DNA from 4 places in the Mesorhizobium sp. P160187 genome. Region 4 is predicted to be linked to each of the others. Evidence: riboswitches for the same ligand, from Rfam matches in the RefSeq annotation. Region 4 holds a riboswitch; each other region holds the start of a gene.
The links. Region 4 has a riboswitch for cobalamin ahead of metE (5-methyltetrahydropteroyltriglutamate--homocysteine S-methyltransferase). Riboswitches for the same ligand answer to the same signal wherever they lie in the genome.
Positions count from the first base shown of each region.

Region 1: linked by a shared signal. The riboswitch ahead of AC3CCE_RS14970 (aromatic ring-hydroxylating oxygenase subunit alpha) and the one ahead of metE (5-methyltetrahydropteroyltriglutamate--homocysteine S-methyltransferase) in region 4 are both predicted to bind cobalamin.
Region 2: linked by a shared signal. The riboswitch ahead of AC3CCE_RS22260 (DUF1636 family protein) and the one ahead of metE (5-methyltetrahydropteroyltriglutamate--homocysteine S-methyltransferase) in region 4 are both predicted to bind cobalamin.
Region 3: linked by a shared signal. The riboswitch ahead of AC3CCE_RS22025 (CbtB domain-containing protein) and the one ahead of metE (5-methyltetrahydropteroyltriglutamate--homocysteine S-methyltransferase) in region 4 are both predicted to bind cobalamin.

Region 1 is NZ_JBYMDX010000003.1:2,372,056-2,377,660, reverse strand. It holds gene AC3CCE_RS14975 (FAD-binding oxidoreductase) at 1-905, opposite strand, end outside; gene AC3CCE_RS14970 (aromatic ring-hydroxylating oxygenase subunit alpha) at 943-2,190, opposite strand; cobalamin riboswitch at 2,308-2,509, opposite strand; gene AC3CCE_RS14965 (DUF680 domain-containing protein) at 3,009-3,215, shown strand; gene AC3CCE_RS14960 (DUF680 domain-containing protein) at 3,282-3,485, shown strand; gene AC3CCE_RS14955 (DUF680 domain-containing protein) at 3,557-3,790, shown strand; gene AC3CCE_RS14950 (ABC transporter ATP-binding protein) at 3,864-4,976, opposite strand; gene bglA (beta-galactosidase BglA) at 5,043-5,605, opposite strand, start outside.
Region 2 is NZ_JBYMDX010000004.1:1,072,514-1,078,118, reverse strand. It holds gene cobN (cobaltochelatase subunit CobN) at 1-744, opposite strand, end outside; gene cobW (cobalamin biosynthesis protein CobW) at 763-1,815, opposite strand; gene AC3CCE_RS22260 (DUF1636 family protein) at 1,818-2,243, opposite strand; cobalamin riboswitch at 2,282-2,486, opposite strand; gene AC3CCE_RS22255 (winged helix-turn-helix domain-containing protein) at 2,516-3,718, opposite strand; gene AC3CCE_RS22250 (NADH-quinone oxidoreductase subunit A) at 4,046-4,411, shown strand; gene AC3CCE_RS22245 (NuoB/complex I 20 kDa subunit family protein) at 4,402-4,983, shown strand; gene AC3CCE_RS22240 (NADH-quinone oxidoreductase subunit C) at 4,988-5,590, shown strand.
Region 3 is NZ_JBYMDX010000004.1:1,027,458-1,033,062, forward strand. It holds gene AC3CCE_RS22005 (transposase) at 1-750, shown strand, start outside; gene cobO (cob(I)yrinic acid a,c-diamide adenosyltransferase) at 1,091-1,705, opposite strand; gene cobU (bifunctional adenosylcobinamide kinase/adenosylcobinamide-phosphate guanylyltransferase) at 1,705-2,217, opposite strand; gene AC3CCE_RS22020 (CbtA family protein) at 2,210-3,013, opposite strand; gene AC3CCE_RS22025 (CbtB domain-containing protein) at 3,029-3,208, opposite strand; cobalamin riboswitch at 3,245-3,440, opposite strand; partial or broken gene AC3CCE_RS22030 (gamma-glutamylcyclotransferase) at 3,508-4,196, opposite strand; partial or broken gene AC3CCE_RS22035 (Rieske 2Fe-2S domain-containing protein) at 4,499-4,651, shown strand; gene AC3CCE_RS22040 (SRPBCC family protein) at 4,694-5,494, shown strand; gene AC3CCE_RS22045 (MFS transporter) at 5,495-5,605, opposite strand, start outside.
Region 4 is NZ_JBYMDX010000002.1:256,666-262,270, forward strand. It holds gene metE (5-methyltetrahydropteroyltriglutamate--homocysteine S-methyltransferase) at 1-1,107, opposite strand, end outside; cobalamin riboswitch at 1,202-1,403, opposite strand; partial or broken gene AC3CCE_RS02525 (alpha,alpha-trehalose-phosphate synthase (UDP-forming)) at 2,173-3,042, opposite strand; gene AC3CCE_RS02530 (hypothetical protein) at 3,097-3,612, opposite strand; gene AC3CCE_RS02535 (adenosine kinase) at 4,555-5,547, opposite strand.

The sequences.
Region 1 (5,605 bases), on a different contig from region 4:
AGCACGGTCTGGCCGGCGACGCAGCCGGCATCGACCTCCGAAAGCGAGAAGCGGATCGGCGTCACGGCTTCGACAGGTGCAGCGATGCCGTCCTCGACCGGGGAGGCAAACGGCGCCGGAATTTCCTCCATCACAGGCGCGGCAAAGCTCTCCTGATGGTATTTCGTCATGTCGAAGCCGGCGGCATCCAGCATGCCGCGCACGGCGCGCATGAACGGATCGGGGCCGCAGCAGAAGATTTCGCGCTCGCGGAAATCCGGAGCCAGCAAGGGCAGCCGGATCGCGTCGATGCGCCCCATGTGACCGTACCAGCCCTCGCGGCTGGAACGTTCCTCGATCATGAAGCCGAGCGACAGGCCGGGCATATGGCCGCCGAGCAGTTCGAGTTCCTTGCGGAAGATGATCTCTTCGGCACGCCGCGCGCAGTTGACGAAACCGACATCGGTCCATGGCGCGCAGTCGTTCAGCCAGCGCAGCATCGACATCATCGGCGTCACGCCGGAGCCGGCGGAAATGAACAGGTATTTGGCCGCCGGGTGGCTGTGCAACGAGAAGTCGCCGGCCGGTCCGTAGGCCTTGACATGCGAACCGGGCACCAGATGGTCGAACATCCAGCGCGTGCCGATGCTGCCGGCCTGCGCCTTGACCGTCACCGCGATCGAAAACGGCCGCGATGGCGACGACGACAGCGTATAGGTGCGCATCAGCGGCCCGTCCGGTGTCGGCAGTTCCAGCGTCAGGAACTGGCCCGGCTTGTAGCGGAACCAGGTCTGGTTGTCGGAGCGGAAGGTGAAGGTCTTGACGTCAGGCGCCTCGTCGCTGACGCCGATCACTTCCAGCACCTGCAGCCTATCGTTCCACGGCGCCATCTGGTCAAGATGGCGATAGAGCCCAAGATCCGTCATCGCATTCATCCTCCGGTCCTTCCTCGCCTGCTCCAGCTCACGCGACGCTGCGCAGCGCCGGCCGGCCGCCTTCGGCAAGGCGCGGGCCGATGAAGGCCGCGTACCATTCGACGAACTGGATCACGCCGCCCTCGTGCAGCTCCGAATAGGGGCCGGGCTCATAGGCCGGCGACAGGATGCCGAAGGCGTTTTCCTCGACGATGCGGCGGTCCTGGTCGTTGGTCTCGGTCCAGACGTGGGTGAGCTCTTCAAGGTTGTAGTCGACGCCCTCGACCGCATCCTTGTGCACCAGCCACTTGGTCGTCACCGCGGTTTGCGTGGCGCTGATCGGCAGCACCCGGAAGGTGACCGCATGGTCGATCAGGATGTGGTTCCAGGTCGTCGGATAGTGGTAGTGCATCAAGGTGCCGATGCGGTCGGCGGCAACAGTGTCGGACAGGTTCTTCGTCACCGCGCGCTTTCCCGACATCGTGTAGCTGACGGCATCGCGCAGCAGCGGCGCGCGGGTGGCGCGGTATTGCCCGGCCGGATCGATGCGGAACTTGCTCGGCAGGCCCGCCGCCTCGCATTTCGCCCAGTGCGCCAGCATCTCCGGATCGCTGTCGGCGCCCTGCACGCCGGTCACCGTCGGCGCTTCGGGGAATGTCTTGCACAGCTCCGGATGATTGCCGGCGCAGTGATAGCATTCGCGGTTGTTTTCCCAGACCAGCTTCCAGTTGCCCTTCTCTATGATGGTGCTCTCGAAGGCGACCTTGGCTTCATTCAGCCGGTGCGGCTTGAGGTAGGGCTCTATCATGGCGCGCATCGGCGCAAAGTCGGCAGGTTCTTTCGCCAGGCAGATGAAGATGTAGCCGCCGACGCTCTCGCAGGCGACGGGCTTCAGGCCGAACTGGCTCTTGTCGAAACCGTCGGCCATCTGGCGGGCAAACAGCAGCCGGCCGTCAAGCTCGTAGGTCCACTGGTGATAAGGGCAGACAAGCTTTGCCGCCATGCCCTTCTCAGTGTTGCAGACACGGCTGCCGCGATGGCGGCAGGAATTGTGAAAGGCGTTGATGGTGCCCTTCTGGTCGCGGACCAGCACCACCGGATAATCGCCGATCTGCACGGTGATATAGCTGCCGGGCTTCGGCAGTTCGCAATCATGGCCGATGAACAGCCAGTCGCGATACCAGATAAGCTCCATGTCGAGCTTGAAATAGTCCGGGTCGGTGTAGAAGGGCTGTTCCAGCGAAAAGCCTTGCTTGCGGCCGTTCAGGAGCCTCAGCATGTCGTTGCGCGTATCCATAGTTCTGTCCTCGTGGTTTAAGGACTGAACTTGGTGGTGATGGAGGAAGGATCGGACGCAGGCCGGCGCGGCGCCGGACATGCACTATCCACCTCTTGACCGCCCACCGCGATCAGTCGAGTCTATGCATCTCGGGCTGGTTTCCGGGCTCTGGAGTTGTCCTTGCGGACCATCGCGACACCTTCCCAGGCTCTTGCCCAGTGGTCTCCCGTTGCGACTTCAACTCCACCACCGTTGCGGGGGCAGCGCCGGATTCTGACCGGCTTCCCAATTCTCCGCTGCGTCGTCACGAAGCGGCACCTGAGATGCGATCATCTAATCACGGCAGCGATCGCGACGTCGGCATGAAAGCGACATCGTATCCATGCGGCGCGACACGCGCGGCATACGCTCCCCGCCGCCGGTCAAAGAGCTGAGACGTTTCTTGCGACGCCATCATCGCCGTTTCGAATCGCTGCGGATCCAGTTCGATCGGGGGCAAAAAGGGCTCAACGGTATCGAAAAGTTACTATTAGCAATCTCTAATCGAACCGAACGGTTCGTTTCTGTTGACAATGCGTGCAGGACGGTGTGAACGACGGCCCGGAAACCGACACCGGAGCGAACCACTCGGTTCGACATAAGCAACTGAAAACAATACAATAAACAGCCATGAAGGAACTTCCTGGTACAATTTCAAGGTGCAGGAGCGTGGTCCACACGGAACAACTTCGTGATTGGAAACCAGCCTATGGCTTTCCCACATCGGGGCTGTCCGAACGACGCGAATTCCTCCCAAGACACGCCGCTAGACGGACAGACAAACTGGAGTACTAAAAATGAAAAAGATCATCCTCACTGCCGCAGCCGTTTTGGCGATCACCGGCAGCGCCTTCGCCGGTAGCGACAATTACGGTTCCAATGGTGCGAACCAGCCAGCCGTCTCGGTCGACAGCTCGTATACGGCTTCCATTCAGAAGCCGGCGCACGCTGACAAGCAGCCTGTCGTTCAGGGCGCCGACCGCGACCTCTACGGCAATCGCTGATCCCGACCAAAGAAGGGCGGCTAACCCGTCGCTCTCGGGATCCCAAAAAATTCAGGAGTATTTGAAATGAAAAAGATCATCCTTGCTGCCGCCGCCATTTTGGCCATCTCCGGCAGCGCTTTCGCCGGCAGCGACAACTACGGTTCGAACGGCGCCAACCAGCCTGCGATTACGTCGACCGATAGTGGCCATACGGCTTCGGTTGAGAAGTCGGCTCCAGCCGAGCAGGCGCCTGCCCACGGTGCCGACCGTAACCTTTTCGGCCGCTAAAAGCCGGTTTCCAGCACGTGGCGGGCTTATCCGCTGCAGCTGGCGGCATCAGAAAAATTCAGGAGACTAAAATGAAGAAGATCGTTCTTGCCGCCGCAGCCGTTCTGGCTGTTTCGAGCGCTGCCTTTGCCGGCAGCGACAATTATGGCTCCAATGGCGCCAACCAGCCGGCCGCTGCCGTCGACACCACCCGCACTTCGTCGACCGGCACCAACTCGGCGGTCTACAAGCTGCTGAACTCGTCGAACGACCAACAGAAGTTCGTTCCTCAGAGCAGCGACAGGGATCGGTTCGGCAACAACTAACAGCCGAAGCTTGAAAAAAGAGCGGCGGGCCTGGCCCGCCGCTCTTTTTTCATGCCTGTACGACGCAGCTATCTCAAGCCGCCTTCACTTCCACCGGCTTGAGCGAGAAGGAGTGCCCATCGGCGTCGAAGATGTGCAGGTCCCCGGCATCCGCGGTCAGTCGCAGCTTTGCCCCGCGCTTGACCTCGACATTGCCGGGCAGCTTGGTCACCAACGGCAGGTCGGCGCGACCGATATCGATATAGACCAGCTGCACCTCGCCGAGCTGCTCGACATAGTCCACCACGCCCTCGAAAAGATATTCCGTGCCGGTGGCGACCGACAGATCCTCCGGCCGCACGCCGAAGCTGACTGCCGCACCCTTGGCTGACGCCGGCGTTGCAATCGGCACCGTGGCCTTGCGGCCGCCGACATGGCTGACGATTGTCGGGTTGCCCGTCCTGTCGATCGTTGCCGGCAGGATGTTCATGGCCGGCGAGCCGATGAACTGAGCAACGAACAGATTGCCGGGCTTCTTGTAGAGGTCCATCGGCGTGCCGACCTGCTCGATGTGGCCATCCTTCAGCACGACGATGCGGTCAGCCAGCGTCATCGCTTCGACCTGATCGTGGGTGACGTAGATCATGGTCGTGGCAGGCATCGATTCCTTGAGCTTGGCGATCTCGATGCGGGTCGCGACGCGGAGCGCCGCGTCGAGATTCGACAGCGGCTCGTCGAACAGGAACACTTTCGGATTGCGCACGATGGCGCGACCGATGGCGACACGCTGGCGCTGGCCGCCCGACATCGCCTTGGGCAGGCGGTCGAGATATTTGGTCAGCTGCAGGATTTCGGCGGCCTGCCGCACCCGCTTGTCGATCTCGGCCTTGCTTTCCTTGCCGATCTTCATCGAGAAGGCCATGTTGTCGTAGACGGTCATGTGCGGATAGAGCGCATAGGACTGGAACACCATGGCAATGCCGCGCTTGGAAGGCGGCACGTCGTTCACCACCTCGCCGGCGATCTTCAGCTCGCCGGAGGTGATCTCCTCAAGCCCGGCGATGGACCGCAGCAAGGTCGACTTGCCGCAACCCGACGGGCCGACGAAGACGATGAACTCGCCCGACTTTATGTCGAGGTCGATGCCGTGGAGAATGTGCAGATTGCCGTATGATTTCTTCACCTGTCTCAGCGTGACATCGGCCATAATTTCCTCCCAGTGATTTCCCTAGAGAACTTGGATTTCCTCAAAAAATCCAGTTTCGTCAAAAACTCAGTCGATGCGCCCGAACCAGGCGCCGTAGCCGCCGAGGCGGATGGAACCTGTGCCGGATTGTCCCGAAAAACCGTGCCCGGCCAATGGCAGCAGCGCCTGACCACCGAGATCGACCTCGGCCGGCTTGCTGGCCAGATTGAAGACGCAGACGATCTGCTCATTGCCCTCACGGCGAGTGAAGGCGACGGTGTCGCCCTCGCTTTCGATGAACTCGATGTCGCCTTTGGCCAGGGCCGGATGCTGGCGGCGGAAACCGAGAAAGCGCCGGTAGTGCTCGAGCAGCGAGGCCGCGTCGCCCTGCTGAACATTGACCGCTTGCGACAAGTGCTTGCCCGGCACCGGCAGCCAGGGCTTGGCCGTCGAAAAGCCGGCATTGCTGGCGGTTGCATCCCACACCATCGGCGTGCGGCAGCCGTCGCGGCCCTTGAATTCGGGCCAGAAGCGAATGCCGTAGGGGTCCTGCAGATCCTCGAACTGCAACTCGGCTTCGCCCAGCCCAAGCTCCTCTCCCTGATAGAGGCAGACCGAACCGCGCAGCGACATCAGCAGCGCCGAGATAA
Region 2 (5,605 bases), on a different contig from region 4:
GGGGGAGATTGATCTGTCGTCAACGGTTTCGCCAATCTTAGATGACCCAGACAGCTTCCTGTTCAACGGGGCCGAAGAGGAGCCGGCTTTGGTGACGGCTGATCTCCCCCCTTGCGGGGGAGATGTCCGGCAGGACAGAGGGGGGTGTGAAGGAACGCCGACATTGGCCAAATCCAACTTGCCCACCACGCCGCGACCTGGCTCGTAGTAACCAGCTTTCGGCACGCTAACCGGGTCAGCCGAAGCCGCATCCCGTCCCGCCAGCCCCGCCAATCTTTGCATCAGCGCTGCCATATTCTCCGGCCCGCCCTCGCGGAAATAGCCCAGCAGGCCGTCCAGCTCCGCGCGGGGCAGCGTCGAGGCTTCGATCAGCCTGAGATCCTCGTCGTGGCTCTCGCCCGGCAGCAGCGCCAGCTTGATGCCGTTCGCACGGGCAGTCGCGGCAAGCTGGTCGCAGCCATAGCGCCACCAGTCGTAGCCGCCGAGGATGCGCACCAAAATCACCTTGGCGTGGCGGGCGACGCTGTCGATCCAGAGGTCCACGGACATGGGATGGCGCAGGTCGCGCAGCGCCGCCAGCCGCATCCACGGCAGGCGGGCGGCATCGGCCTTCCACGCCGCCGCGAGGCCGGCGAGGTCGCTGTCGGTGAAGGACAGCGCCACGATATCCGCCGGCGTCTGCCCGAGATCGACGGGCTCGGCGAGATCGTCGAGCGAGGCGGATGTGGTGGTGAGTATATGCATTTCGGCTCGTGGTTTGGATCAGCCGGCGAGTATACGCTCGATCGCCGGGCGGTTCAGTCCTTTCAGGCCAATGACGACAAGACGCGAGCGGCGGTCGTCCTCAGCCGCCCAGGCGCGGTCATAGTAATGATTGACGCGCGGGCCGACGGCCTGCAGCAAAAGCCGCATCGGCTTGCCGCCGACATCGACGAAGCCTTTCACACGCAGCACATTCTGTTCCTCGGCAACCGTGGCGACGCGCTTGGCCAGTTCGTCCGGGTTGGTGATCGAGGGGATGTCGACGATGAAGGTGTCGAAATCGTCATGCTCGTGGTCGAAGGCGCCGTCATGGTGCGATTTGCGGTTCTCGATGTCGTCCTCGACGGCGAGGCCGAGGCCGAGCAGCACCGAGGGATCGAGCTTGCCATGTGCGGTCGGCACGATCTTCACGGCGCGGGCGGAATGTTCATTGATGATGGCGTTGGCGCGGGCCGAACCGGGGGCGTCCATTAGATCGCTCTTCGACAGGATGATCAAATCGGCGCAGGCGATCTGGTCCTCGAAGACTTCTTCGACCGGATCGTCGTGGTCGAGCGTCTCGTCCTGAGCGCGCTGTGCCTGCAAAGCGTCCATGTCGTTGGCGACGCGGCCTTCGGCCAGCGCCGGGCCGTCTACCACGGCGATGACACCGTCGACGGTTACCCGGCTCTTCACGCTCGGCCACTGGAACGCCTGGACCAGCGGCTTGGGCAGAGCGAGGCCCGAGGTCTCGATCAGGATGTGGTCGACCCTCGGTGTCAGCGCGAGGATCTTGTCGAGGGCGGGCACGAAATCGTCGGCGACTGTACAGCAGATGCAGCCATTGGCCAGTTCGACGATGTTTTCCTCGGGGCAAGTGTCGATGCCGCAGCCTTTCAGGATTTCCCCGTCGATGCCGATGTCGCCGAACTCGTTGACGATGATGGCGATGCGCTTGCCGCCGGCATTTTCCAGGAGATGGCGGACCAGCGTCGTCTTGCCGGCGCCGAGGAAGCCTGTAACGACAGTGCAGGGAACACGGGAGAGGTTGGCGGCCGGGTTTGAAGCGTTCATCGTCAGTCCTTCAGCATGTCGAGGGGTGGGATGCGGGCAACGAGGCCGCGCTTGAGGCTATCGGGCCGGCCGCGCCACGGGATGAGGCCGTCGGCCGAAGTCGCGAAGAGCTTTGCGCCGGTAACGAGGTCGGCGCCGCTGGTTGCGGTCAGATCGCCGAAGACATAGCTCCAGCAGCCATCGCGCAGGATCGCGGCGCTGAGGCGGCGCTTGCAATTGCCGAGACATTCGGCGGTGCGGACCCGGATATCGCCGGCAGCGGCGCGGCGTGTGTCCTCAGCCAGCAATTCGCCGGCGCGCGGATGGGCGTCGGAACCGGTCTCATCGCGGCAGGAGGCGCAGACGATGACGGTCACGCCGGTCAGGGCGTCGTTGTCCCTGGACGCAATGTCCGCTGTGCCAGCCGAAAAACTGCTGTTCTGGTCCAAAAACCGTGCTCCTTGCCCGGAAACCCGCCAGGCGATCGGATACTTTGTCTCAGACGGCAGGTCTCCTGGCTCGCGGGTCATCGCCTTGGTTAGCCGCCTTCCCGGTGTTACCCAGTGGCTTTCGGCCTTGGCTCTTCGCTTACAGTTGCGGGGACAGCCGCGGATTTGGGATTTTCGTCCCGCACCGCATTCCCTCTTGGCCCTTGCCGTTGCGGGCAGGGGACCGTCTGGAGCGGATTTAGGCTGCTGCGGGGAGTTGTGTCAACGCGCTGCTACGACATGGCGATGTCGGCCAGGGGTTTCCCCAGATTGCCGGCCGGCGCCACTTCGATGCGCTCAAGGCCAAGCCAGCCCTGCATCTGCTTCAATTCCTCGAACAGCTCTGCGGCAGTTTCCGGCGGCGCGCCGGGTTCGGCGTAGGCGGCGTGGACGCGCAGCACGCTGGCCGGGCGGTCGGCCTTGAGATCGACGCGGGCGACGATCCGGTCGCCGAGCAGGAAGGGCAGCACGTAGTAGCCATATTGGCGCTTGTCAGCCGGGGTGTAGATCTCGATGCGGTAGTGGAAATCGAACAGGCGCTCGGTGCGCGAGCGCTCGAAGACCACCGGATCGAAGGGCGCCAGTAGCGCGCGGGCCTCGATCTTTCGCGGCAGGCGGGCGTCCCTATAGAGGTAAGCCGGCTTGTCCCAGCCTTCGACGTTTACCGGCAGCAACTCGCCCATCTCAACCAGTTCCTCCAACCGGCCCTTCATGTCGGCCGGCGACAAGCGGAAATAATCGCGCAGGTCACCCGACGTCGCGATGCCGTGGGCGCGGGCGGAAATGCGCAGCAATTCGCGGTGCGCGTCCTCGGCCGCCGGCACCGGCAGATCGAGGATCGCCTGCGGCAGAACGCGCTCGGGCAGGTCGTAGAAACGCTCGAAGCCACGGCGGTGCGCCGTGGTGATGCGTCCGGCCCAGAACAGCCATTCGAAGGCGTGCTTGGCGTGGCTCCAGCCCCACCAGCCGCCCGAACCTTTCTGGCCTTCCAGTGCCGAAGCGGCAATCGGGCCGCGCTCGGCGACCGCGCGGTAGATCTCTTCGATATAGGCGGCGTGCTCGCGGCCCCATTTGGCGAGGCCGAGATACATTTCGTCGCCCTGCTCGGCGCGCTGCATGCGCCAGCGCATCAACGGGTAGGTCTCGACCGGCAGGAACGAGGCCTCATGCGCCCAGTACTCGAACACGGTGCGCTTGCGGGTGATTGCGGCATTGTCGAGCAGGGTGAGCGGGTAGGGGCCAAGGCGCGAATAGAGCGGCATATAGTGGGCGCGCACCACGGTGCTGACGGAATCGATCTGCAGCAGGCCGGTGCGCGACAGCACGCGGGCGAGGTGGCGGCGATCGGGCGTGCCGACCGGGCGGGGATCGAGAAATCCTTGCGCGGCGAGCGCGATGCGCCTGGCCGTGGGGAGTGAGATTTTGTCCTTCGTCAAAGTGTCTTGCCTCGAACCATTTTCCCGCCTTTAGCCGGCGATTCCTGTCATGCTAGCAGGCAAATGGCGGGAGACGTGTCAGGAGACAAAAGTGGAGTGAAAGATGAAGGAAATCAAACAGGAGGAGATCGGACCAGTTTTTCCCGGCCTGCCGTCCAGCACTGTCTTTTGAACAAGGTTTGACTTGCTTCGCTGAAAGCCGTGCGCTAACCCTCGCCGCGTTGCAGCAAAGGCACCTAAAACGGTTCAGCGGTTAAACTGTCGCGCTTCCGCATTAGGGTTGGTTGCTGTAATCAAAGTGGATTGGCCGCCAACGGAAAGCCGAGCATGAACGTACTCCTCAGTTCATACCTGCCCATCGTCCTCTTCATCGCCGTGGCCGCAGTTGTAGGCCTGGCGCTTATCATCGCGCCGTTCCTGGTGGCTTATCGCAATCCCGATCCGGAGAAGCTTTCCGCCTACGAGTGCGGGTTCAACTCGTTCGACGATGCCCGGATGAAATTCGACATCCGCTTCTACCTGGTGTCGATCCTGTTCATCATCTTCGATCTGGAAGTGGCCTTCCTGTTTCCGTGGGCGGTGTCGTTCTCGAAGATCGGCATGCTCGGTTTCTGGTCGATGATGGTGTTTTTGGCGGTGCTGACCATCGGCTTTGCCTATGAGTGGAAAAAAGGAGCGCTGGAATGGGATTGAACGACAGTTCCGGAACGCTCGTCGCGCCGAAGCCCAAAGGCCTGATCGACCCCAATACCGGACGTCCGGTCGGTTCCGACGATCCGTTCTTCCTCGAGATCAACAATGAACTGGCCGACAAGGGTTTTCTGGTCACCTCGACCGAGGCGCTGATCACCTGGGCACGCAGCGGCTCGCTGATGTTCATGACCTTCGGTCTCGCCTGCTGTGCCGTCGAGATGATCCACACCTCGATGCCGCGCTATGATTCGGAGCGGTTTGGCGTGGCTCCTCGCGCGTCGCCGCGCCAGTCGGACATAATGATCGTGGCGGGAACGCTGACCAACAAGATGGCCCCCGCTTTGCGCAAGGTCTACGACCAGATGCCGGAGCCGCGCTACGTCATCTCGATGGGCTCCTGCGCCAATGGCGGCGGCTATTATCACTATTCCTATTCGGTGGTGCGCGGCTGCGACCGCATCGTGCCGGTCGACATCTATGTGCCCGGCTGCCCGCCGAGCGCCGAAGCGCTGCTCTACGGCATTCTTCTCCTGCAGAAGAAGATCCGCCGCACCGGCACGATCGAACGGTAGACCCATGGCCGCATCCCTGAGCGAACTGTCGACCTATCTCGGCGAAAAGCTGCCGGGCCGCGTCACCGATGCGGTGCTTGCCTATGGCGAACTGACGATCTCGGTTGCTACAGACAATCTGATCGAGGTGACAAGCTTCCTGCGTGACAATTCGGGCTGCCAGTTCATTTCGATCATCGATATCTGCGGCGCCGACTACCCGTCGCGCGTCAAGCGTTTCGATGTCGTCTATCATTTGCTTTCGCCGAAGCAGAATTTGCGCATCCGCATCAAGGTGCAGGCCGACGAAGAGACGCTGGTGCCGTCGCTCACCGCTGTCTATCCCGGCGCCGACTGGTATGAGCGCGAGGCCTACGATCTCTATGGCGTGCTGTTCTCCGGCCATCCGGACCTGCGCCGCATCCTCACGGACTACGGTTTCGAGGGCCATCCCCTGCGCAAGGACTTCCCGCTGACCGGTTTCGTCGAGGTGCGCTACGACGACGAAGCCAAGCGCGTGATCTACGAGCCGGTGGAATTGAAGCAGGAATTCAGGAACTTCGATTTTCTCTCGCCATGGGAAGGGACGGACTACGTCCTGCCGGGCGATGAGAAGGCGAAACAGTGAGTAGGAAGTAGTGAG
Region 3 (5,605 bases), on a different contig from region 4:
GTTCGCATCCTCGATGCGACAGCGGTTGCCAAGGCCGGTGCGTATGAGAAGAAGAACAATGGTCTTTGGCGCATGCACTGCGCCTTTGAGCTTGAGCGCGAGCAGTTCGACTTCCTCGAGATCACCGACCAGAGCGAAGCCGAGTTGATCGACCGCGTGCCGGTGGTGCCGGGCGAGATCCGCATCGGTGACCGCGCCTATCTGCAGGCCGAGCGGATCGCCAAGGTGATGGCGCAAGGCGGCGATGTTGTTGTGCGCGCGTCGTGGAAAAACGCGCGATGGCTCGACGCCAACGGCAGGGCGTTCGATCTCATCGGCTACCTGGAGAACTGCCGGGAGGAAGTCTGCGAAACGCCTGCCCGGCTGGCACTCAAGAAGGGCGAGCCTGTGAAGATGCGCCTGATCGCCTTGCGCAAATCCGAGGCCGCGGCACAAGAAGCGCGGCGCAAAATCAACAAGGAAGCCAGGGCCAAGGGCAACAAGGTTCAACCGCAGACGCTGATTGCGGCCGGCTTAGTCCTGCTTGTGACCTCGCTTGACCGGGAGGAGTTTCCCGCCGATACGGTCTTCAAGCTCTACCGCATGCGCTGGCGCATCGAGCTCGCCTTCAAGCGCCTGAAGAGCCTGATCGGGCTGCGCTCTCCTCCCGCCAAGGACCCAAGGATCGCAAAGCCTTGGATCTTTGCACACTTCCTCATCGCGCTTGTGACCGAACCCCTCTCGCAGGAGTTGGGTGTCTCTCCCCCTTGAGCGACGGGCGCCCGCTACTGTGGCGCGCAACCCGCCAGATCGTCGCCTCTCTGATCGCGACCATCTTTACTCAACCTTCCTTGGCGGCCCTGCGCCAAAATCTCCATGCCTTGCGATATCGCTGGCGCGAACCACCACGAAAGCGCAAGTTTCAGTCCATGCCAAAGCTATCTTAGCGCCTATGCCTTTGAGGGGGAGATGGCCGGCAGGCCAGAGGGGGGCGCGAAGCGCCGGGGTGGGGGACTGCGCCCTACGAGAACCCCCACCCCAATCCGCTTTGCGGATCGACCCTCCCCACAAGAGGGAGGCTAAGAAATCGCACAAGGGGGAGGTAAGCGCCCTAAAACTCAATCCCCTGCTGTGCCTTCACGCCGGCCGAAAAATGATGCTTCGTCACGCCCATCTCCGTCACCAGATCCGCCGCCTCGACCAGCGCCGGCTTGGCGTTGCGGCCGGTGACGACGACATGCAGACCTTCGCGCCGCGCTTTCAGCGCCGCCACCACTCTGTCGAGATCAAGATAGTCGTAACGCAGCGCGATGTTCAGTTCGTCCAGCACGACGAGGCTGATCGAGGGATCGGCGATCAGCTCCAGCGCCTTGGCCCAGGCGGCTTCGGCCGCCGCAATGTCGCGCTTCAGATCCTGCGTCTCCCAAGTGAAACCCTCGCCCATCGTGTGCCAGACGACGCGGCCGCCAAACGCCGCGAAGGCATCCTTCTCGCCGGTGTGCCATTTGCCCTTGATGAACTGGACGATGCCGACGCGCTTGCCATAGCCGAGCATGCGCAGCGCCAGCCCGAAGGCAGCCGTGGTCTTGCCCTTGCCGGGTCCGGTGTTGACGATCAGCAGCCCCTTCTCGACCGTCTTTTCCGCGACCTCGGCGTCCTGCACCGCCTTGCGCTTGGCCATCTTGGCGCGATGGCGCTCTTCGTCTTTTGCGTCGATGTCAGTCATTATTTCACCTTGAGCGGCAGCCCCGCCACTATCAGAAGCACCATATCAGCTACCACCGCGATCTGCTGGTTGAGCCGGCCGGCGGCATCGCGGAACCGGCGTGCCAGCGCATTTTCGGGCACGATGCCTTGTCCGACTTCGTTGGAGACCACGAACCACGGTCCGCGCGGCCGCGAAAGCACATCGGCCAGCCGCCGGCACTCCCCCTCCAGATCATGATCGGCCAGCATATGATTGGTTAGCCAAAGCGTCAGGCAGTCGACAAGCACCGGCTGGCTGTCCGGCAATGCCTCGAGCGCACCGGCAAGATCAAGCGGGGCGTCGATGGTCGCCCATCCCTCGCCGCGGCGCGAGCGGTGCTGCGCGATGCGCTCGCGCATTTCGCCGTCATAGGCTTGCGCGGTGGCGATATAGGCCCATGGCGGCGGCAACGCCGTTGCCAAAGTTTCGGCATGCGCGCTCTTGCCAGAGCGCGCACCGCCGATGATGAAGGTCAAACTGCGATCAGGCAAAGCTGTCGCGCAGGCTGGTCGCGGTGCCGGTGAAGCGCGCGCGCACTATGCCGACAACTGCGCCGAGCACCAGCCAGAACACCAGATTGGTCAGCGTCACCGCCACCACGAACTGATGATGCAGGCCCTCCGGGATCGGCGTTACGAAACTGTCAGGCTGCGGCGCGCCGACAATATGCGGGGCGACGATCAGGACGACGGCGAGCACGGTCAGGGGCGCCGACGTGCGGAAGGTGATAAGGGCAAGACCGATCGCGGTTGCCATCACCGTTGCCCACCACCAGATCTGGCGCTGTATGAGATCGGCCGCCGGCATTGCCGGCAGTTCCGGCGGCAGGCCGAGCCCCGGCGCCAGCGTGAACACGGCAAAGCCCGCCAGACCCCAGAACACGCCCTGGCGCCAGCTGCCGATGCCGCCGGCGAATTCGGAAACCGCCACCAGGACCAGCGCGAAGCCGATGCCGGTGACGATATTGGCGACGACACTGAAGGCGAAACGCTCGAAGCCGTCGGCCGGTGCCCAGCCTTCGTCCTCCGCCGGCGCGGCTGCTTCAGCCGGTGCTGCGCTGCTCACCGCATTTTCCGCCGGCGCGGCGGTGCTCATGGCATTGGTGTCCGCAGCGTTGGCGGCGGGCACCGCGGCATGCTGATGCTCGTGGCCGCCACCAGCCTTTTCGTAGACCTCCGCCTTGAGGATCAGCGGCACGGTGGCGTAGGCCTGCATGCAGGCGAGAGCGACACCGGCCACGAGCCCTGCGATCGCCGCGATGAACACGACGTTGCGAAACAGGTTCATGATGTCAGATCCTCGTCAGTGGCAGGGAAACGCCATCGAATGGCGATAGTCGTGCGCCGCATTGTGGACCGCATCGATGTGGGAGAAACCGACAACGCCGACGACGAAAATGCCCAGAAACGCGCTAAGCACGAGCTGCATGAAGCGCGACTGCGAGGAGACGGAAGCGCCGAGGGAGACGGAAGCGGTATTCATATCTTGTCCTTTCGCCCTCCACCCGAGGGCATCGAAGTCAGTTCCCTGTCGCCGGCAGGTCTCCTGGCTCGCGGATCAGCGCCCTTCCCCACCTTCCCGAAGAAAAAATCCCCAGTGGCTTGGAGAGGACTACCGCACACAGTTGCGGGGGCAGCCACGGCATTGGGCAACAAGTCAGCCCTCACCGCATTCCCTCTTGGTCCCTAACGGAACCGACGACATGCATGACTATAGGCTGAAACGGCCGCATCCGGCAAACCAAATTCCGCCGGCCAACAGCGCGAATGCGCCATGCGGCGTTACGGGTTCAACGCGGTGATCCGCTCGGCAACCAGCCGCTGCAGCCGCCACAGATGGCGATCGTGAATGCCGCGCTCTTCAAGGTTTTTCACCGTGTTGTAGAGATAGTCGGCGCCCGACCCCCAGTGCCCGCAGGACGTGGCCAGCCTTTACCTTGCCCTCGTCGAGCGGGCCGGAATAGGTCAGGCCGTTGCGGTTGATGACGAAGGCCAATGCCCTGAGCGGTCCGGCCTCGCTTTCAAGCTTCAGCATGCGCGGCCGGTAGCTTGTCGGCTTCAGCGTGACTTCGCGCCGGAAAAGCCGGCCCAACTGCTCGCGCCGGTTATTGTCGGTCAGCCGAAAGGCGACGCCCTTGCATTGTCCGCCACGGTCCAGCGCCATCATCAGGCCGGGGCTGTCCTTGGTGCCGCGCCAGCGCGTCATGTTCATGCAAAAGGACCGATGCCAGCCGCGCGCCAGCGCAACGCGGTCCTCGACATAATCTATTTCCGGTTTCCAGATCAGCGAATCCATAGCCGAACAGCCATAGCGGTTCGCTGTCCGGGAGTTCGACCTGCAATTCATCCAGCAGCGCGTCATAGTCGGCTTCATCGAGATGCATCGCGTCCGGATCCGGCCCGGGGTCCCTGATCTCGCGCCAGCAGCGCGCGACCAGCTCCGGCGTAAGCGACATCTGTCGTGCGGCCACTTCCGAATCCCCCCAATTTCCGAATGTCCCGTGTCCACGACATGATTATGCGCCGCGCCTGCAACCGGCAATGCGGCACTCTGATTGACAAACGATTTGCCGGGGTGTCGGCTGACGCTTCATAGGAAGCCAGCCATGCATCCCAGCCCGAGCGAGCGCGACCCCATAACGGCCTGAGCCGGGCCGAACCGACGCTACCGTCGTCGGCCTATTGGGATAGCGAGGCTTACCAGCGCGATCTCGACGCCATCTGGCACAAAAGCTGGCTGCTCGTCTGCCGCGAGGCCGACCTCGCCCAGCCGCTGGCGTTCAGGACATTCCGCGTCGGCACGCAGGAAATCGTCATTCTGCGGGACGAGACCGGCGAACTGCGCGCCTTCCACAACACTTGCCGGCATCGCGGCTCGCAGCTTTGCCAGAAAAGCGAGGGCCGGCTGAAAGCGCGGCTCATCACGTGCCCCTACCACGCCTGGTCCTACTCGCTGCGCGGCGATCTCGTGCGCGTTCCCTCGAAATCGCTGCCAGATGGTTTCGACAAGGCAGATCATCCGCTCTACCGGGTGGCGCTGTCGGTGTGGCGCGGCTTTGTCTTTGTGAACCTTCAGCAGGCTGCGGCCGGCTCCGCCGGGACCTCCTTCGATCCCGCATCCGGCGACCTCGCCAACTGGCCGCTGGAAACGCTGGTATCAGGCAATGTCCTGCGCAAGGTGATGAACTGCAACTGGAAGATCTTCTGGGAAAACTTCAACGAGTGCCTGCATTGCCCGGGCGTCCACAAGGACCTGTCTCGGCTGGTGCCGATATACGGCCGCGGCCTGATGAGCCGGCACGACGACCCCGACTGGGTCCGCCATGCCGACAATGACGCGCCGGAGTTTTCGGGTGGCCTGCGCGCCGGCGCCGAGACCTGGTCGCGCGACGGACATGCCCATGGCCCGGTCTTACCGGGCCTGACGCCAGCCGAGCGTGCGGCCGGACAGACCTATGCCACCAGCCTGCCCTCGATGTTCATCGTCGGCCATGTCGATTATGTCAGGACGGTGCGACTGATGCCGCTCGGTCCCGAACAGACCGAACTCACCGCCGAATGGCTGTTCGCGCCCGAGGCGCTGGCTGAGACGGACATCGACAATGTCGTCGCCTTCGGCACCCAGGTGCTGGAGGAGGATGCCGCGATCTGCGAGATCAATCAGAAAGGCCTGCGCTCGATGCGCCACCAGGCCGGCGTGCTAATGCCGGAGGAGTACGATCTGCATCGCTTCCACAACTGGGTGCGCGAGCGGCATGCGGCCTCCTGATCAAAGCGACTTCGGCAGATAGCGCCAGGTGATAAAGCCGCAAACCGCGGCCAGAATGCCCAGCGTCACGAACACCGAGCCGAGGCCGAAAAACGCCAGCACCACCGAATA
Region 4 (5,605 bases):
CCACGACGTGATGTCCGCCTCGAGTTCCGTCTCCATGCGCAGGTCGATCGGCACATGCAGCATCGAGCAAGAAGGCGCGATCTCGACGCGGTCCAAGGGCCAGCCGGCGACGATCGGTTTGATGCGGTCGAGAATGGCGGGCAGGTTCGCACGCCAGACGTTGCGGCCGTCGATCAAGCCAAGCGAGAGCACCAGATCCTTCGGAGCGAGCCGACCCACCGTTTCCAGCTGCTCGGGAGCGCGCACGAGATCAATATGCAGCCCGGCCATGGGCAGAGAAACCGCGGTTTCGAGATTGTCTCCCAGCGGCCCGAAATACGTAGCCAGCATGATCTTCAGCTCGGGCGCGGCTTTCGACAGCTGGCCATAGGCGAACTCGAACGCAGCTCGTTCGTTGGAGTTCAGATCGAGGACAAGCGCTGGCTCGTCGATCTGCACCCAGTCGGCTCCCGACAGCTTCAGCCTCTGCAGGAGTTGCTCGTAAACGGGCAGCAGCCGCGGTAGGAGCGCGATGGGATCGAACCCTTCGGCAGGCGATTTCGCCAGCTTGAGGAAGGTGATGGGTCCAAGGATGACTGGGCGTGTGTGAATGCCGAGAGCTTTGGCCTCGAGGAAGTAATCGACGGGTCTCGTCGACGAGAGGGCGAACGTCTGATCATCATCCAGTTCCGGCACAATGTAGTGGTAGTTTGTGTCAAACCACTTGGTCATTTCCATCGCGGTTACACCGGGCCCATGGGCCGCCTCCTGGTGACCAGCGTGTGCACAATCCTCCGTCTGACCCTGGTTGCCGCGCGCCATTGCGAAGTAGATGTCAAGTGGGACCTCGCCGCTATTCCAGCCGTAACGGGAGGGAATGGCGCCGACCATGGCTGCGGTGTCGAGCACATGGTCGTAAAGCGAGAAGTCGTTAGACGGAATTTTCGACACGCCGCGATCGCGCTGCTCTTCCCAGCTAGCGGCACGGAGCGCCTTATACGTCGTGAGAAGGTCGCCAGCGGACGATGTTCCGGACCAGTAGCTTTCAAGCGCGAATTTCAGTTCTCGCCGACGACCGAAGCGCGGCACGCCGAGCGTTGCTACAGGAATTTGCTGAGAGACAGTCATGCATACCCCGATGATTGGGGCGTCGGTGACAAGGAAGGCGCTAGCAGGCCGGCACCAACGCCGGGTTGCAGCGGCCACCGAGACACCCCGCCCGTGGACGTAGTTCGCCGTGGCAGGTCTCCTGGCTCGCGGGGTCCTAGCCTCTACCCGCCTTCCCGAGGGTATTCGCCTCAGTGACATGAGTGGGGTTGGCTCGCCGCTAACAGTTGCGGGGGCAGCGCCGGCATCGCACCGGCTTCCCTCTTAGCTTCGCTGCGGCAGCGCCGCACGCGAGAACCACGACACGCAGACAATCACAACAATCCGCTCTCTTGTCATGACGCATAACGAAACGTTTATGTCGTTATGTGATCGCGCTTTTACGCTTGTCTAACATTGTGAAATATTCAGTCGCCCATTGCCGGCGCTGCTCCGCTGCCACCATTGTCCAACTAATGGATCCCTGTCGGGCTGCGACATCCCTCGCAGGTCGCCGATGAAGGATTTCGGACAAGACTTCAAGCGGGTGACAACGTCGTTAGAATGCAGAAGATCGCATTAGTGGTGATGTTTAACGATGCGGCCGCAAGCCGTGCGTGCGTGGCAGAAGCCGTTTTCTCGGAGTGAGCGCCAAACCCTGGTCCGAGGGGAAATGGCACGCCAGTCGTCATCACGGGTGACTAGGCAATCGTGATGACTGCGCTCGGCGGCAAGAGACCACACTTACGGAGCCTGGCCCAAGGGTCTGATGCAAAGCCCGACTGTGGTCCCGATAAGCCGCTTAAGCCGCATTCAGGCGGTAAGTATAAGTATCTCTCTCTCCAAGCGCTCGGCATTGAGGGATGCGCAAATGCAGGCAAAGCTCGCGTGCTTCATCTTCTGCATCATACGATCGGCATGACCCAGTTTTTATCCAGTGCACGCGTCAGCGCGGTGTGCAATTCTGGCTCGGTCCGATACGAAGGCATTTGGGCCTCGCTGATCCAGCCCAAGCCAACATAGTGGAAGTGATCCGCAGGGACCGTAACCCGGCTGCTGTCCAGTTGCCGAACGAAGTCCGCTGACCAATGGTGGATTGTATACGCTTCAAGTTTGTCCATCATCCTCCGCCAGCGTTGGATGCGTTCTTCGCGCGGCATGCTGGCCGCTCTTGAGATCGCGGTAGCTATGTAGCCTCGGATTTACCAGCAGGGCGTCCTCGCCGAAGTCTTCGGCCGCGCCGGCAAACTTCGATAACACCAGAAGGCCAGGGTCGCTCGGATCTTGTGCAGCAATGTATTCTTTCGCCACAAGATTCATGCCATCGCGCAACGGCGTCACAACGCAAACACGCGCGGCTCTGTAAAGACCCGCGATCTCAGCTTGGGTGAACGACCTGTTCTCATAGATAATCGGCATCTACTCGTCCGTGCCATGCCGGTTGTTGACTTGATTGACGAGTCTTTCGACGTCGCGCCGATATTCGCTGTACGCTTGGATGTCGGCACGTGAGGGAGTTGCGATTTGCAAGAGCGAGACACGTTGCGGCTCGACTGCCAGCAGATCGAAAGCTTTAATCCGATTGTCGATGCCCTTGGTGTGGTCGAGCCGATCGACGCCGATAAGTAGCTTTGCTCTACCAAGTTTCAACTGCGAAATGTAGGCTTTCTGCGCCTCAAGCGAACCTGCGGCACACTGTTCGAATTGCTTCGGATCGATACCTATAGGAAACTATTGGCATTGCGTCTGGCCATGGTCCGAGAAAACGACCCCGTCCTTGCTCTCCAGACCCAAATGAGATTGGACACAGGCGAGGAAATTGCTCACATCACGGTCGGTCTGGAAACCGAGCAGATCATACTCGAGCATACATTTCATTAGCTCGCCAGAATTGGGCACGCGCTCCATCATGTCAGACTCCGGCCACGGCGTATGCAGGAAATGGCCGATCGGCCTGTCAATGCCGAGTTTGTGCAAATCAGCGCCGAGCGGCAGGAAATGATAGTCATGAACCCAGTAGACTGCGTTATTTCACAATTCGGACACCGCGCGCGCCATGAAGGCATTGACGTCGCGATAACTTTTATAATCCACTTCCGAGCCTGAGATCCGGTCGGGCAGCGAGTGGAGCGCCGGCCACAATATTGAATTTGCGAAACCTTGATAGTACCGAGGATAGTCCGCTGCCGGCCCATCGAGCCACCCGATTTGACCTTTGCCACGCTGCACGAGGGGCACCTGTTGCTTATTGCCGTCGCCAAGATGTTCGGAAAAACCTACCCAGACCGCGCCGGAACGCTCCACAACGCACTCCAGGGCCGCCGAAAGCCCGCCTGTCTTGGGCTGATCAGAATTGACGGTCGCACCGCGGTTGGAAATTGCGATAAGACTCCTATGTGGCTGCTGGGCCGCCGTGTTGAAGCGCTGGTCTGCGGCTGAGACAACAGGACGGGACGGGCCAACTTCGATTTGTTGTTCTCGCTCCTGTGGCAAGTCTCTCAGGGGTTGTTCAAAAGCGATTGGTTCGTGAACAGCCCGGTTTGCCATGTGAGGTTCCGGCGCGGCGAGTTGGCGTTGTTCAATGCATCCATTTCAAGCCTCGGTTGAATATTTCCCCCAGATGGAGCAACTGGAATTCCAAATTGGCACACCCCCTGCTGACGAGAATCTGACGAGCGTCGGAGCCAGTGGCGACGGATTGTCGCGTTTCGGCTTCGGCGCCCTCAAGAACCTGCTTATCGCGAAAAATAGCTGGCGACGCGATCGAGCGGACCGTGCTTGCGGTAATTGTCGATTGTTCGGATAAGAGATACACCCAGTAGGTGCCAGCACCTGTTGAAATGAACTGAAACTATGTCGCTGCCGCCAAGGCTGCCCGGCCCGTGATGCGATTCTGCGTCTGCCGAAGAGCTTTGACACGGAGATCGGAGAGGGCGGGATAGTCCCTTTCCGCCCGTCAGGGTCCGTTTTATCGCAATCCCTTCCTCGTTGCCCTCAACGATCCCAAAATCGTGGAAGCCAGACCGCGATGCCTAGGTTCGGATGTGTGAAATACCAGCTAGGCGAGCACTTCCTAATATCCGCGGAATGCCGGGCTTCACATCAGGCGCCTCGTCGAGATTGACGAAGATGAAGTCTTGCTGCCAATTCCGCTGGTCCCATACCAATGGCTAACCAGTCTGCCCGCATTCGGCATCGTGGGACGTGATCGCAAGTCAAGTGCTCCGACGGACGCCGCGAGTTCTCCGTTACCTCAGGAACCTTACTGGCCTTCCCCAAGCTGAGCTTCTGGAAAATGCTGGTGACGATCTGGATGACGGTGAATGCCGTCATGGCAAGCACGCCTTGCACCGCTCCTCCAGCGAGCTTCACGGCAGCAGCATGGGTCAGTTCTCCGAAGCGAATGGCTGTCGCTATCAGCGAGCTTTGACACAGTTCCGCCACTGCGGTTATCGCGTCAGTAGGGCGGCTGGTTAGTTGCCCGCGCATCTACAGCAACCCAGCCCATTCCGCCTCGCGGCGCAAATTCTGCCTTGGCCTTGGGCCGATCTGCTGGATCACCAGGCCGGCCGCCAGCGAGCCGAGATCGCCGCAATCCTTCAGGCTGCGCCCGCTCGTATAGCCATAGAGGAAACCGGCGGCGTAGAGGTCGCCGGCGCCGGTGGTGTCGACCAGCTCGCGGATCGCCGTTGCCTGGATGGTGACGGTCTCCTCGCCACGCACGATCACCGAGCCTTTTTCGGACCGGGTGACGGCGGCAATCTTGCAGTCCTTGCGGATCTGAGCCAGCGCCTCGTCGAAGGATTTTGTCTGGTAGAGCGACTTGATCTCGTGGCTGTTGGCAAAGACGATGTCGACAGTGCCCGAGCGCATCAGCTCGAGGAACTCGTCCCGGTAGCGGTCGACGCAGAACGAATCCGACAAAGTCATCGACACTTCGCGTCCGGCCTCGTGTGCGAGCTTCGCCGTCTGCCGGATCGCCTCCTTGGCGCGCGGCGGATCCCACAAATAGCCCTCGAAATAGGTAACCTTGGCGCCTGACGCCTTGTCGGCCTCGACGTCTTCCGGCCCGAGTTCGATGCAGGCGCCGAGATAGGTGTTCATCGAACGCTCGCCATCGGGGGTGACGAAGATCATCGATCGCGCTGTCGGCGGCTGGCCCTCAAGCGGCCTGGTGTCGAAGGCAACGCCCTGGGCATGGATGTCATGCGCGTAGATTTCGCCGAGCGGATCGTTCGACACCTTGCCGAAGAACGCGGCGCGGCCGTCGAAGCTGGCGATGCCGGCGGCGGTATTGCCGGCGCTGCCGCCGGAGGCCTCGATCGCCGGCCCCATGCGGCTGTAGAGCAGCTCGGCGCGCTTGGTATCGATGAGGTTCATCGCACCCTTGATGATGCCGTTGGTCTCGAGAAAAGCGTCGTCGCACTGGGCGATGATGTCGACAATGGCATTGCCGATGCAAAGCACGTCATAATCGGGCATCAATGTCTCCGCCAAAAAACCCGAACCGGCTTCTCGTCACGCCTGCCAGGCGCGGGTC